DNA from 3 places in the Rahnella sp. ATs2 genome. Region 1 is predicted to be linked to each of the others. Evidence: predicted binding sites of a transcription regulator. Region 1 holds the regulator's gene; each other region holds the start of a gene.

Region 1 (4,690 bases):
GGTATAAAGGGAAACACCGGCCCACATCACGCAGAAGATGCCAAGAATGGTTAATAAAGCGGCCCTGATGGTAATATTTTTTAAAAACTGCACGATATGCCTCTCTCGAAACAGGACTGTTTCTGGTCTGAGGATTGACGGGGATGCGGAGAATCAAAACAGGTAACCAGCAGGCTTACGCCCCCGGACATGTTTGAACACCTCTCCGGGCATCGATTTCTTTATTATGTTGAGATTGCTCTCGCATCATCTATCGGCGGGACATGCGTAAACTTAAGGAAGGAGCCGGTTTATTTCTTCACTTTGCTTATGACCTCAGGAACCCTGTGGTTGATAAGCACACGATGGCGATAACACTTTAAAATATTGCCCGATAAACTTATTCCCCAGTTAAGAAGGCGAGCAGAAGCATATTCTCCGCCTCGCGAGTTTGGTATCATCTTCGCTATTATTGCCTGCAATGCAGGGCACTTCATTTAGAACAAGAGGTTAGATAATCTTATGGCCGTTGTAGGTATCTTCTTTGGATCCGATACAGGTAACACCGAAAACATCGCTAAAATGATCCAGAAACAATTGGGTAAAGATGTGGCTGAGGTGCATGACATTGCGAAGAGCAGCAAAGAGGATCTGGAAAAATTCGATATTTTGCTGATCGGAATTCCAACCTGGTATTACGGTGAAGCGCAGTGTGACTGGGATGACTTTTTCCCGTCGCTCGAAGAGATAGATTTTGAAGGTAAGCTGGTTGCCCTGTTTGGCTGCGGCGATCAGGAAGACTATGCCGAGTATTTCTGCGATGCACTGGGTACCGTGCGCGATATCATTGAGCCACGCGGCGCAGTGATTGTCGGACACTGGCCAACTGAAGGTTACCACTTTGAAGCATCCAAAGGCCTGGCAGATGATAAGCACTTCATCGGACTGGCAATTGACGAAGACCGTCAGCCGGAACTGACCGCTGAACGTGTTGATGCGTGGGTGAAACAGATCACAGAAGAACTCAGCCTTTCAGAAATTATCGGCTAAAACCCTGTTGGCCCTGAGGATTTATTCTACAATTGAAGGGCCAAACTATTACTGAAATTAACAATTTAACCGCTACAAAATTGTAACTTTCGGTCGTATCAAGGTACACTGAGTTCATCTGTTTTTTCTATCGATCAAGTCGTTGCATTATTAGTGTGACAGGCAATTTGTGATCTTTATTAACAGGCTGTCGTTTACGAGAATGGGCACACTTCCCTTAAACGAAGAACAGTAAACGAACAATTTTGTGCCGCCGATGCCACAGGCTGCATGCCTCAACTTGATTAGCACATAGTAACAGGACTGAATCCGCATGACTGACAACAACACCGCACTGAAGAAAGCCGGCTTAAAAGTCACGCTTCCGCGCCTCAAAATCCTGGAAGTGCTGCAAGCGCCGGAAGGTCATCACGTTAGTGCGGAAGATCTGTACAAGCAACTGATTGATATGGGCGAAGAAATTGGTCTGGCCACGGTTTATCGTGTTCTGAACCAGTTTGATGATGCTGGTATCGTCACCCGTCATAACTTCGAAGGCGGCAAGTCCGTATTCGAACTGACTCAGCAACATCACCACGATCACCTGATCTGCCTGGATTGCGGTCGTGTGATTGAATTCCGTGACGAATATATTGAAGGTCGTCAGCGTGAGATTGCTAAAAAACATGGCATCAAACTGACCAACCACAGTCTGTACCTGTACGGCCACTGTGAAGCAGGCGACTGCCGTGAAGATGAATCTTTGCACAATGACAAACCTGCGCATTAATTTGCACAGCTTCGATTGTCGCAAATGTTCTAAATAAACTAACCGCTGGAAAGCGGTTTTTTTATGTCTGCCTCTCACCCCGAACACAGACGCCGCTTGCCGACGTAAAAAACCCCGGCAAGCCGGGGTTTCGCTTTTGATAATGATGATTTTGCCAGCTAAGGCTTTTACAAAAATCTGCTATTAGTTCGCCATTGCAGGCGCGTTATTGGATGTGATTTCCTGCCAGATTTTACCGCAATCCGCCGCATATGCCTGACCATCACCGGTTTTGCGCGCCGTCAGACAGCGCTGGTAATCCAGCACGCGAACTGTTTCCTGTTCCGCAAATTTCTGGTGTGTTTTTTCCTGTTTCAGCTTGTTCAGCAACACCTGACAGGATGCCAGTTTGTCCGGATTACCTTCTGAAGAATTAATACACGCGCGGTAGTCTTCACGCGTTTGCGAAATCTGTGCCTGATCGGCGGTAGGCGCACAGCCTGCCAGCAGAACAGCCGATACCGCCATCATCAGTAATTTATTCATCGACATAACGACCTCAGAAAATAGTGAATGGAGCAATAACGATGAATTTCACGTCTTTTTCATCCTGGAATATGTTGCCGTAACCCCCGCCCCAGCTCGGAATATCCGAGTGGTTGTCGTACTGGGTGTAATGCAGTTTGAACAGTGTCCCCTTCGCGCGGCCTTCCTGAATGGTGTAAAGCGCATCCAGGCTCCAGGCGCTCTCTTTCAGACGCTGGCTCTGGTCATAAGCGGCGTTGGTACTCGGTTTGGCGTCCCACGCGTAAACGTAAGAACCCCCGACGGCAAAGCCCGGCAGATCCCATTTCGCCAGATCGTAAAGTACGCCGGCGTACACCGCTTTCTCGCCGTTGGCGTTGAAGTCCGAACGGTTATCCCACCACACGTCAAGACGACCGTTGGAGGAGGAATACGTCGGGGTCATACGTTGCAGGAAGTAGCCCTGATTACCTTCCGCTTTGACCATCGTACCTTCCAGCCGCCAGTTAAACTGACCAGTGGTGTAACCGAAAGTCAGCGCCTGCAACCAGGCCATCCCGTCATACAAGCTGTTCGGATCGTTCTTATTGCTGATGCGATCTTCCGCACCGTAGAACTGGTAGCTGGTGGTCAGCGGATTGCCCATCAGATCGATTTTGTAAGACGCTTTGGCAAAATACTGATCGACGTAACTTTCAGCCTGACCAAAAGCGCCTTCCAGCACAAAGTCGTTTTTGAAGTCGTATTTCGCTCCAAGAGAGTGGATGTATGAAACGCCCGTTTTCTTATCGTTCTGGCGGAAATCATCCATTTCCAGATGCCACGGAGATTTATATTCATCCGCCCACATGTAGGAGAAACTCAATTCTCCCGGATCACCGAAATCGTGCTTGTAGCCCGCTTCCGCACCGCGGTAAGTTCCCGGCATGAAGCTCCAGTGCGGTGCAATCAGTGTCTGGCCCGTTGGCTGGATGTAACCGGCATGTCCCCAGAATCCGCCGTATTTAAATTTACCGGCGGCTTTGTACAGGCTGACCCCACTTTTATCACCGGAGTAATCTTCGTCGTAAGCACGGTTGCTGTTGGAGAAAGCGATTTCGTTGGGATGTCCGCTTTCGCTGCTTTCGGCCATTTCAATCGCCGTAAAGGCTGCGATATCAATACCAAACATGTCCCAGGCATAGCCGGAAGAAAAATCGAGATTCAGGTTAGCGGTAGAATGTGAAAGGTTGGTTGTGTAGTCTTTGTAGTTGTCGCTCGCCGGATCCATGTCCTTGCGGTCACGCTCACGCTGCCAGTAATACACACCGCCGGTCAGCGTCGAATCATCAATAAAACCTGCCGCTTTGGCATCTTCAGAAAACATCATTCCGCCACCCAATAAGGTGCCGGCAAGAGAATATAGTGCAGGTTTCAGGTAAGCCGATCCCCTGCCCCTGTTAAGGTGCTTGTGCATAGAAATTCCTCATCTTTGACTAAAAAATACCAACAAAACCCAAACGGGTATTAAAAGCGGCCGCCAAAGGCGTACCGGTTAAATCACGTTCAAGAGTATTTTTCGCGACGCGAATTATCAATGAGTAATTACTCATTGATCGCTGAAGTATGACAAAGTGCACATAAAGATGAAAAAGTGTAACAAAATGCCATAGGAAAGAGTTAAGCGGAGGAGTAACTAAAATAAATAACATAATCAGTGAATTGATAATTTTAATCGTTCATTTAAACGTTTCAGCACACAAAAAACAGGGTTTAAAAGTAAACATCAAAAACACATTAATTCGCGATGAAAAACAAAACCACCATGCACCTGTCATTACCAGCAGACAGAAATAGCAGACATAAAAAAAACGCAGCCGGAGCTGCGTTTCATCAGTCGTTCAAACAAGCCATTCAGAGGCAATTACGCGACGGGTTTGCTTTCCCAGGTATCACGCAGACCAACGGTACGGTTGAACACCAGATTGTCAGCGCTTGAGTAGCGGCTGTCGGCGCAGAAGTAACCTTCACGCTCGAACTGCAGGCTGATTTCAGCCTGAGCTGCCACGAGAGAAGGCTCAACAAAACCGTGAGCAATCACCAGCGATTCCGGGTTGATCGTGGTCAGGAAGTCCTCTGCCTGGCCAGGATTCGCCACGCTGAACAGACGGTCATACAGACGGAATTCCGCCGGTTTACCTTCTGTCGCAGAAACCCAGTGGATCACACCTTTCACCTTGCGGCCATCAGCGGGATCTTTGCTCAGCGTTTCGATATCGTAAGAACAGAAGATGGTGGTGATATTGCCTTCTGCGTCTTTCTCAATGCGTTCAGCTTTAATCACATACGCATTGCGCAGGCGAACTTCTTTGCCCAGCACCAGACGCTTGTACTGTTTGTTCGCTTCTT
Region 2 (4,690 bases), on a different contig from region 1:
TGCTGCTGGGACTGGTGTATGCGCGTTATCAGAATGAACCGCTGGTGGAACATTTGTTTGCGGGGATGGCGGCAGCGGCGGCCGGTTTACTGCTCTCGACCGGCCTCAAGATGCTGGCACCTTTGCGGGGAAAATGGCTGCAACTGGCGCTGGTCGCCGCAGGCGTCATTGCCATCGCAGGATTTCGCATCCCGATGCTGCCGGTGATGCTGGTGCTGGCTCCGGTCAGTATTTTCATCTGCGCCAGGAGTAAATTCTGATGGCCGTTTTACTCTCACTCGCCCTGCTGTTTACCGAACTCTCACTGCTGGCCTTTGGCGGCGGTAATACCATTCTGCCGGAGATGCAACGTGCCGTGGTGCAGGTGCATCACTGGATGAGCGCGCAGGAATTCAGTGCGTTGTTCGCGCTGGCGCAAGCCGCTCCCGGACCGAATATGATGATCGTGCCGCTGATTGGCTGGCAGGTTGCGGGGTGGTCCGGTCTGCTGGTGTCTTCGCTGGCAAAATTTGGTCCGTCTTCTGTGGTGACCCTGATCGTGATGGGGGGCTGGAAGCGTTATAAAGACCGCCCGTGGCGTCAGGTTATTCAGCGCGGACTGGTGCCGGTCACCGTCGGGCTGGTGGTGTCGAGCGGACTGTTGATCGCCAAAGCTTCAGCCACCACGCTGTCACTTGCGGGTGTGATCGCCCTGTGTACCCTGCTGGCGCTTAATAAGCGGATCCACCCGTTATGGGTACTGGCAGTCGGCGCGGTACTGGGAATGGTGCTTGGCTGATAGCATTTGAGAACCTGATCGCAATATCAGTCAGGTAAATAGGTTATTCCTTAAGCATTAAGTTTCTATATTTATCAATTCTTTATAGACACAAAATAATTAAGGATGATGATGAAAATCAAACCTCTGAACCTGGCTGTTTCTGCCCTTCTGTTTTCCATACCGGCTGCTTTTGCTGATACCGATCAGCCCGAACTGAGTCAGCGGGAAGTGACATTGCTGACCGTTGATGGCCTGCAATTTAAAGATCTCAATCACTCCGGCAAACTCGAACCTTATGAGGACTGGCGACTGACGCCGGAAGAACGCGCGGCGGATCTGGTAAAACGTATGACGCTGGAGGAAAAAGCCGGGGTGATGATGCACGGCTCCGCGCCAACGGCCAACAGTCCGATCGGCGCCGGGACTCACTATGATATGGCGGCGGCGGAAAAGATGATTTCCGGCGCCAAGGTCAACAGTCTGATCACCCGGTTGTCAGCGGAAGATCCTGCGGTGATGGCAGAAGAAAACAATAAACTGCAGCAGATTGCTGAAAAATCACGACTCGGTATTCCGGTCACCATCAGCAGTGATCCACGTAACTCGTTTGAATATCTGACTGGCGCGAGCACGGCTTCCGGCAAATTCACACAGTGGCCTGAAACCTTAGGGCTGGCAGCAATTGGCAATGAAAAACTCACCCGCCGCTACGCCGATATCGTCCGTCAGGAATATCTGGCCGTCGGCATTCGCGAGGCACTTTCTCCGCAGGCCGATCTGGCAACAGAACCGCGCTGGGCGCGGATCAGTGGCACTTTCGGTGAAGACCCGGCGCGGGTGCATAACATGGTGCGCGGCTACATCGAAGGGATGCAAAATGGCGGCGATGGCCTGAATCAGGGCAGCGTGATTTCGGTGGTGAAGCACTGGGTCGGGTACGGTGCGGCGGAGAACGGCTACGACAGCCACAACGTCTACGGCAAGAATGCCGTGTTTCCGGGCAATAATCTCAAAGAGCACATCTATCCGTTTACCGGCGCTTTCGAAGCCAATGTCGCCAGCGTCATGCCCACCTATTCCATTTTGAAAAATGCATCCTTTGAAGGCAAACCGCTTGAACAGGTCGGTGCCGGATTCAGCCATCAGTTACTGACGGATATCCTGCGCGGTCAGTATGGTTTCAAAGGGGTGATCCTCAGCGACTGGTTGATCACCAGCAACTGCGAAGACGAATGCCTGAACGGTTCGCCGGAAGGCAAAGAACCGGTCCCCGGCGGTATGTCCTGGGGCGTTGAAAACCTGACGCCACAGCAGCGTTTCGTCAAAGCGGTGAAGGCCGGTGTGGATCAGTTTGGCGGCGTGACTGACTCCCAACTCCTGGTGAATGCGGTCAACGAAAACCAGCTGACACAGCAGCGGCTGGATGAATCCGTGGTGCGCATCCTTGAGCAAAAATTCCGCACAGGACTGTTTGAAAATCCGTTTGTGGATCCTCAGAAAGCGGTAAAAACCGTCGGACGCGCAGACTGGCAGAAAGAAGCCGATGCGGCGCAACGTCACTCCCTTGTTTTACTGCAAAATACCGGTGACCTGTTACCGCTGAAAAAAGGCAAAAAAGTGTGGCTGTATGGTATCGAACCGAAAGCCGCACAGGCCGCAGGTTTCACAGTGGTGAATGCGCTGGAAAAAGCTGATGTCGCGCTGATCCGCGCTCATGCACCTTATGAACAACCGCATAAACAGTGGTTCTTCGGCAAGCGCCACCATGAAGGTTCACTGGCCTTTACCGATGACAATGCCGATTATCAGGCCATCGTAAAAGCCAGCAAAGCGGTACCCACGGTGGTCACGGTGTACCTCGACCGCCCTGCCATTCTGACCAACGTGAATGACAAAGCAAAAGCGGTGATCGGTAATTTCGGCGTCAGCGATGCGGTGCTGTTTAGCCGTCTGACCAGCAGCGAAGCTTATACCGGCAAACTGCCGTTCGAGCTGCCGTCATCGATGGAAGCCGTGCTTAAACAACAGTCGGATATGCCGCATGACAGCGAAAACCCGCTGTTTGACATTGGCTTTGGTCTGGCACGTTAACGCCTGCGTTTAGCTGACTACCCTCGCCAGCACAAAACCGTCCCAGCCTTTGCTGCCGACGGTTTGCAGCGCGGTGGCAGATAAGCGGGGTTCCTGCTCAATCATCTCAATATAGCGGCGAACGCCTTGTACACGGGCGTCGTCGCTACGGGGATCGACCACCGCGCCGTCTCTCACTGCATTATTTCCCGATCTCGGTCGTGAACTTCTTCGATTTTAAAAAACTCACTCTTAAAGCTAATCCGTAACTGCGGTTTTGTCTGCGTTTTCAAGGGAATCCTTCACATTTGGCGATTCGGCAGGCACATCCGATATCCATTGCCTGAGTAAGGTTGTTCGTAAAACAATCAAAAAGACCCTGCTTTTCATCATGATAAACCTGCGCCAGTTCACACTTTTAGAAGAAACCCCCCGTGAATTTGTAAAATAATAATGATAACAATTATCATTAAGTTTAACATTCGTCTCGTTTTCGTTAAGCCATACCGCGTTATTGCACCACGTCTTTCGCGCGGAACCCTGTTGGCTTTTTGGGTCTATTTCACACGCATCAATTAATCACCTGATGATTTATCAGGTTATTTATAGGGAATATGAATATGTTGTTGGCTTTTCCCCTCAAACGCTCGGTGCTTATGTGCGCCATGGCGCTGGCCGTTCCGGCTGCATCAATGGCTGCCGAAGATACGGTGGTTGTCAAAGCCGCACCTGCTGATACCGCAGATGCCCCGACGCAGGGTTACAGTGCAAAAACCAGTAAAAGCGCGACCAAAACGGATCAGCCGCTGATCACTACCGGTCAGGCCGTGTCTGTCGTGACCCGTCAGCAAATGACGGACCAGAACGCCACCACGGTGAACGCTGCACTGAACTATACGCCCGGCGTCTTCACCAACTTTGCCGGTGGCGCAACGCGTTATGACACAATTTCCCTGCGCGGTTTCCACGGCGGTGACGTCAACAACACCTTCCTTGATGGCCTGCGTATTCTCAGCGATGGCGCAACTTATAACTCCATTCAGGTTGATCCGTGGTTCCTCGAACGTATTGATGTGGTGAAAGGCCCGTCTTCTGCGCTTTACGGCCAGAGCATTCCCGGCGGTGTGGTGATGGAAACCACCAAGCGCCCGCAGTTTGCTGAAGAAGGTCACTTCCAGCTTTCCGGTGGTACACAAAACACCAAAGGCGGCGCGTTCGATTACACTAACGCGATCAACGATCAGCTGGCATTCCGCCTGACCGGTATGACCCGCAGCAGTGACACGCAGTACGATCACCAGCGTGAAGAGCGTTACGCGATTTCTCCGCAATTACTGTGGACGCCGGATGAAAACACCTCCCTGTTACTGCGGGCTTATCTGCAAAAAGATCCGTCCGGCGGTTATCACGCCGCAGTGCCTGCCGACGGCAGCCTGTACGGTCAGAAACTGAGCCGTGGTTTCTTCGATGGCGAAACCACCCGCAACCAGTTCAAACGCTGGGAGCAGATCTACAGCTACGAATTCCAGCACGCGTTTAACGACATATGGTCATTCCGCCAGAACGCCAACTACACCCATTCCAATACCGAACTGGATCAGGTGTATCAGGCTGGCTGGAACGCAGACCGTACGCTGATGAATCGCTACTATTCCGGTGAGAAATCGTCTCTGGATACGTTTGCTATCGACAACCAGCTGGAAGCCGATTTCGCCACTGGCGAACTGGCACATAAAGTGGTTCTGGGCTTTGATTATTCCCACTTTGTCAACGACGTGAAATCTGATGGTGCCACCGCTGAGCCACTTAACCCGTACACCGGTGTGGGCGGCGATGCACTGGATTATTACAGCCATTCAC
Region 3 (4,690 bases), on a different contig from region 1:
ACCGCACTGGCGACAAACAGCACCGAGCCGACCGGCGGGGTGATCAGCCCGATCCCCAGATTCACCAGCATGATCATGCCGAAATGCACCGGATCAATGCCGAGTGATAACACCACTGGCAACAGCACCGGCGTCAGGATCAGAATGATCGGCGCCATGTCCATCAGCGTGCCGATCAGCAACAGCATGATGTTGATCCACATGAGGATCACGTACTTGTTGTCGGAGATCGAAGTGAAGAATTCGGTGATGCGCATCGGCAACTGCATGTAGGTCATCACTGCGCCAAAGCTGGCAGCAAAGCCTATCAGGATCATGACGATGCTGACGGTTTTGACCGTGCGGTACATGAGTTTTGGCAGCTCGCTCCACTTATAATCGCGGTAGATAAACATGGTGACGAAGAATGACCACAAGCAGGCAATCGCCGCAGATTCCGTTGCGGTAAATACTCCGCTGAGAATACCGCCCATGATGATGACGACGGTCATCAGCCCCCACAGCGTGTCGATGAAAATCTTCAGCGCCTGGCGGAACGGCACGCGTTCGCCTTTTGGATAACCGCGTTTGTGCGCAAACACCACGCACATCACCATCAGTGTCAGGCTGAGCAGTAAACCGGGCAGAATACCGGCGATGAACAGCGCGGCAATCGACACCGTGCCGCCGGTCGCCAGTGAATAAATCACCGAATTATGGCTGGGTGGCGTGAGGATCGCCTGCACCGAACCGCTGGCGGTCACCGCTGCCGCAAAGTCACGCGGATAACCTTTCTTCTCCATTTCAGGGATCATCACCGAGCCGATCGATGCAGTGTCTGCTACCGAGGACCCGGAAATCGCGCCAAAAAAGGTCGAGGCGACGATATTCACCAGCGACAGTCCGCCGCGGATAAACCCGACAAAGATGTAGGCAAAACTGACCAGCCTGCGGGCGATCCCTCCTTCGGCCATGATCGCGCCCGCCAGAATAAAGAACGGGATCGCCAGCAGAGAGAACTTATTCACGCCGTTGGTCAGCTGGATCATCAGCGCTTCAAACGGCAGGTCAATCCACCAGGCTCCCGCCAGCGCGCTCAGCCCGACGGCGTAAGCGACCGGCACGCCAATCGCCAGCATCACCGCCAGCGTTAACAACAAGATTAATGCATCCATAACAGGCTCCGGTCAGGCGTCAGAATTGCCCAGCATCACTACAGGCCGCTGGTGCTGCGGGCCGGCAACGATCTGCTCAATGATGAATAACAGCGTCAGCGCAGAACCTATGGGCAGCGGCAGATAGGTCTGTCCGGCGGTCAGCAGCGGGAATTCCGCCACCGGTTGTTGCCAGAGTTCGCTGCACAATTGCAGGCTGTACCAGAAAATAAACACGCTGATCGCCAGCATCATCAGGTCAGCCAGCAGGGCGGAGAATTTTTTCAGCGCAGGCGGCAGACGGTCGGTGACCATCGCCACCACAATGTGCGAACCGGCGCGGTAACTGACGGCGGCACCGATAAAGGTGAACGTCACCATGCACATAATCGCAATCGGCTCCGGCCACGACAGGGCGCTGTTCATCACGTAGCGGGCGAAGATCCCAACCGGGATCACCGCGACCATCAGCAGTAACGCAATACCGGCGAGCCACATCGCGCAGCGGTAAAGAATGTCCATCAGGGTGTGATAACTCGAGACCATAAATCCCCCGGCGAAAGATCATAAAGAGGCAGCCCGCAGGCTGCCGGAGTCAGGGTTTACTGAACGTCAGCGATTTGCTGCATCAGTTCCTGATGGTCTTTGCCGAATTCATCGCGCACGGATTGCGTGGCTTTGACATAAGTCGCAGGGTCGATCTCCTGGAATTTCACGCCGCCTGCTTTCATCGTTGCCAGCGCTTTCTCGTTATAGGCTTTCCACAGTTCGCGTTGCTCGTCCTGTGCTTCTTTCGCCAGTTTGAGGATTAACTGCTGGTCTTCCGGTTTCAGTTTGTCCCATTTCACCTTTGAATACAGGAACAGCTCCGGAATGATGAAGTGACGGCTGTAGGTGTAGTTTTTTACCACCGGCAGATAGTTGTGGGCGACAAACGTCGGTGGGTTGTTTTCGGTACCGTCGATAACCCCGGTCTGCATGCCGCTGAACACTTCACTGACGCCCATCGCCACCGGGTTAGCGCCCATGGCTTTCAGCGTCGCCAGCGCAATCGGGCTGCCTTGTACGCGGATTTTCATGCCGTGCAAATCTTCCGGTTTCACCACCGGCTCTTTGGTGATCAGGTTGCGCGTGCCGCCGTCCATCCAGCCGAGGAATACCAGACGGGAGTTCGGGTTGTTGGTGATTTTGTCGCCGATTTCTTTACCAATCTGACCGTCGAGCACTTTGTGCATGTGGTCTTCATCGCGGAATATATAGGGCAGGGTGAAGACGTTTATCTCCGGTAAAATCGAGGCAACCGGCGTCATCGATACGCGGATAATATCCAGCGCGCCAAGCTGTGCCTGTTCAATTTCCTGCTTTTCATCTCCCAGAACACCGCCAGGGAACGTTTTGATTTCGAGGCGTCCGTCCGTTTGCTTTTGCAGCTTTTCGCCCATGTGCTGAACGGCGACGACGTTTGGATAGCCTTGCGGATGCACGTCGGCGGCCTTCAGTGTTTGTGCGGATACACCCGCGGTAAATAAGAGGGTCGCGGAACTCAGGCAAAGGCTGAGAAGTGCTTTTTGCATTTTCATCAGTTTGTCTCCAGGGTACTCAGTAAGGGAAAGATAAATGGGAGCAAGTGTCGATCAGAGCGAACGGAAGGTCCGGCCTGTTCATTATGAAATAGGCGTAAATAAGCTTTTAAATTATAGGGATACAAGACGTGCCGGTATGCGGTCTTCGCCTGAGTAAGCACCTTATCCTATTTTTTACTGCGCGGTATTTGAGCGTTATCACAAACTCGCAACAAATGTAAAAAGGTGTTGCTTAATATTTAAAACGTTGTTTTGACTTGGATAGTGATGCTCAGATGATTGATTTACCGCGTGATTTTTATAGAAACTGTGACGCAGGTTAAATTGTTCATCCCTTGTGCAAACACGAAAAACCTTGTCGTCTGTCAATGACACGCCAGCCTCCAGGCGCGACAATGTAAATAATAATGAGAACGACTATCAATTAGGCCTTTTTCTTTGATATCATTCGGCGTTATTCATTCCTTCTACACACTGATTCTGGCTGGAGGCGACGCGTGAAAACGGCTCGCAATAAGATGAAAGAGGCGACCTCATTACTGATGTCGTTGATGTTGGTTGCTGGCTTAAGCGGCAACGCGATGGCTGCACCTGCGACGCCGGCTGGACAAGCCGTCAATTCTGCAGCATCTCAACCGGCAGCGGCGGATGCCCCTGCACCGGCGACCAGTGATGCAACGCCAGCACCGGTGATGCAACCGGCTCCGACCGAAGCGACGCCTGTCATTCCTACCGATTTGTCTGTTATGGGCATGTATCATCACGCTGATGCGGTGGTGAAAACCGTCATGATTGGCCTGCTGCTGGCCTCTGTCGTCACCTGGGCGTTGCTGTTCAGCAAAGGTGCTGAAGTGTTCACTGGCAAACGCCGTATGCGCCGCGAATTTGATGCGCTGTCTTCTGTCCGTACACTGGATGAAGCCGCTGAACAGGCGGAAAGCTTCGCCGCCAGCAGCATCAGCGCGCAGATGATCCGCGATGCACAGAATGAGCTCGAGCTGTCAGCAGGTTCCATCGACAACAACGGGATTAAAGAGCGTACCGGTTTCCGCCTTGAGCGTCGCGTCAGCGCAGCCGGTCGTTACATGGGCCGTGGCAACGGTATTCTGGCGACTATCGGGGCAATCTCTCCGTTCGTCGGCCTTTTCGGTACTGTGTGGGGCATCATGAACAGCTTCATCGGTATCGCACAAACGCAGACCACTAACCTGGCTGTCGTGGCACCGGGCATCGCAGAAGCCTTGCTGGCGACCGCTGTCGGTCTGGTTGCAGCGATTCCTGCCGTGGTTATCTACAACATTTTCGCCCGTACCATTACCTCTTACCGTCATCAGGTTGGCGATGTAGCGGCGCAGATTATTCTGTTGCAGGGTCGTGATTTGGATCTGGCTGCCAGCAAAGGCGATGCGCCACGTGGTCAGACAGGTCAGTTACGCGTAGGGTAAGAACAGATTATGGCTATTCGGTTAAACGACGATATCGACGAAAGCGGTGAAATGCATGACATCAACGTCACGCCTTTCATCGACGTCATGCTGGTATTGCTGATCATCTTCATGGTGGCCGCACCGCTGGCGACCGTGGATGTGCGGGTTGATTTACCCGCCTCTACGGCGAAACAGCAGCCGCGTCCGGAGAAACCGATCTTCCTGTCGGTGAAAGCAGACAAACAACTGTTCCTCGGCGACACGCCGGTCAACAGCGATAATCTGACCTCGATGCTGGATCAACGTACTCAGGGTAATAAGCAGAGCACGATTTTCTTCCGTGCGGATAAGACGGTGGATTACGAAACGCTGATGAAAGTGATGGATAACCTGCGTAAAGCCGGTTACCTGAAAGTCGGACTGGTTGGCGCTGAACAAACCGGTGCCGCTGCGGCGCAGTAAGTTTTCCTCCCGATCAGACGCACAAAAAAGGCCAGCGATGCTGGCCTTTCGTTTATCTGTAAAACCGAAACTCAGGTCACCGGCG

Evidence for each region. Region 1 encodes Fur, which represses iron uptake genes when iron is present. Its sites were predicted from a motif close to ATAATAATGAGAACNACTATCAA; they were not measured.
Region 2: the regulator Fur is predicted to act here: its motif matches at 3,278-3,300, upstream of ACJY2G_RS23755 (TonB-dependent siderophore receptor).
Region 3: the regulator Fur is predicted to act here: its motif matches at 3,118-3,140, upstream of exbB (tol-pal system-associated acyl-CoA thioesterase).

What each region holds. Positions count from the first base shown of each region.
Region 1 covers NZ_JBLYPL010000010.1:173,503-178,192, forward strand. Annotated here, with positions in the region: gene ACJY2G_RS13070 (methyl-accepting chemotaxis protein) at 1-93, opposite strand, end outside; gene fldA (flavodoxin FldA) at 502-1,029, shown strand; gene fur (ferric iron uptake transcriptional regulator) at 1,343-1,798, shown strand; gene chiQ (ChiQ/YbfN family lipoprotein) at 1,982-2,323, opposite strand; gene chiP (chitoporin ChiP) at 2,337-3,758, opposite strand; gene glnS (glutamine--tRNA ligase) at 4,206-4,690, opposite strand, start outside.
Region 2 covers NZ_JBLYPL010000032.1:28,445-33,134, reverse strand. Annotated here, with positions in the region: gene ACJY2G_RS23775 (chromate transporter) at 1-260, shown strand, start outside; gene ACJY2G_RS23770 (chromate transporter) at 260-778, shown strand; gene ACJY2G_RS23765 (glycoside hydrolase family 3 protein) at 890-2,851, shown strand; partial or broken gene ACJY2G_RS23760 (methyltransferase) at 2,861-3,061, opposite strand; gene ACJY2G_RS23755 (TonB-dependent siderophore receptor) at 3,451-4,690, shown strand, end outside.
Region 3 covers NZ_JBLYPL010000004.1:224,200-228,889, forward strand. Annotated here, with positions in the region: gene ACJY2G_RS05580 (TRAP transporter large permease) at 1-1,154, opposite strand, end outside; gene ACJY2G_RS05585 (TRAP transporter small permease) at 1,167-1,679, opposite strand; gene ACJY2G_RS05590 (TRAP transporter substrate-binding protein) at 1,736-2,713, opposite strand; gene exbB (tol-pal system-associated acyl-CoA thioesterase) at 3,235-4,161, shown strand; gene exbD (TonB system transport protein ExbD) at 4,171-4,605, shown strand; gene garD (galactarate dehydratase) at 4,677-4,690, opposite strand, start outside.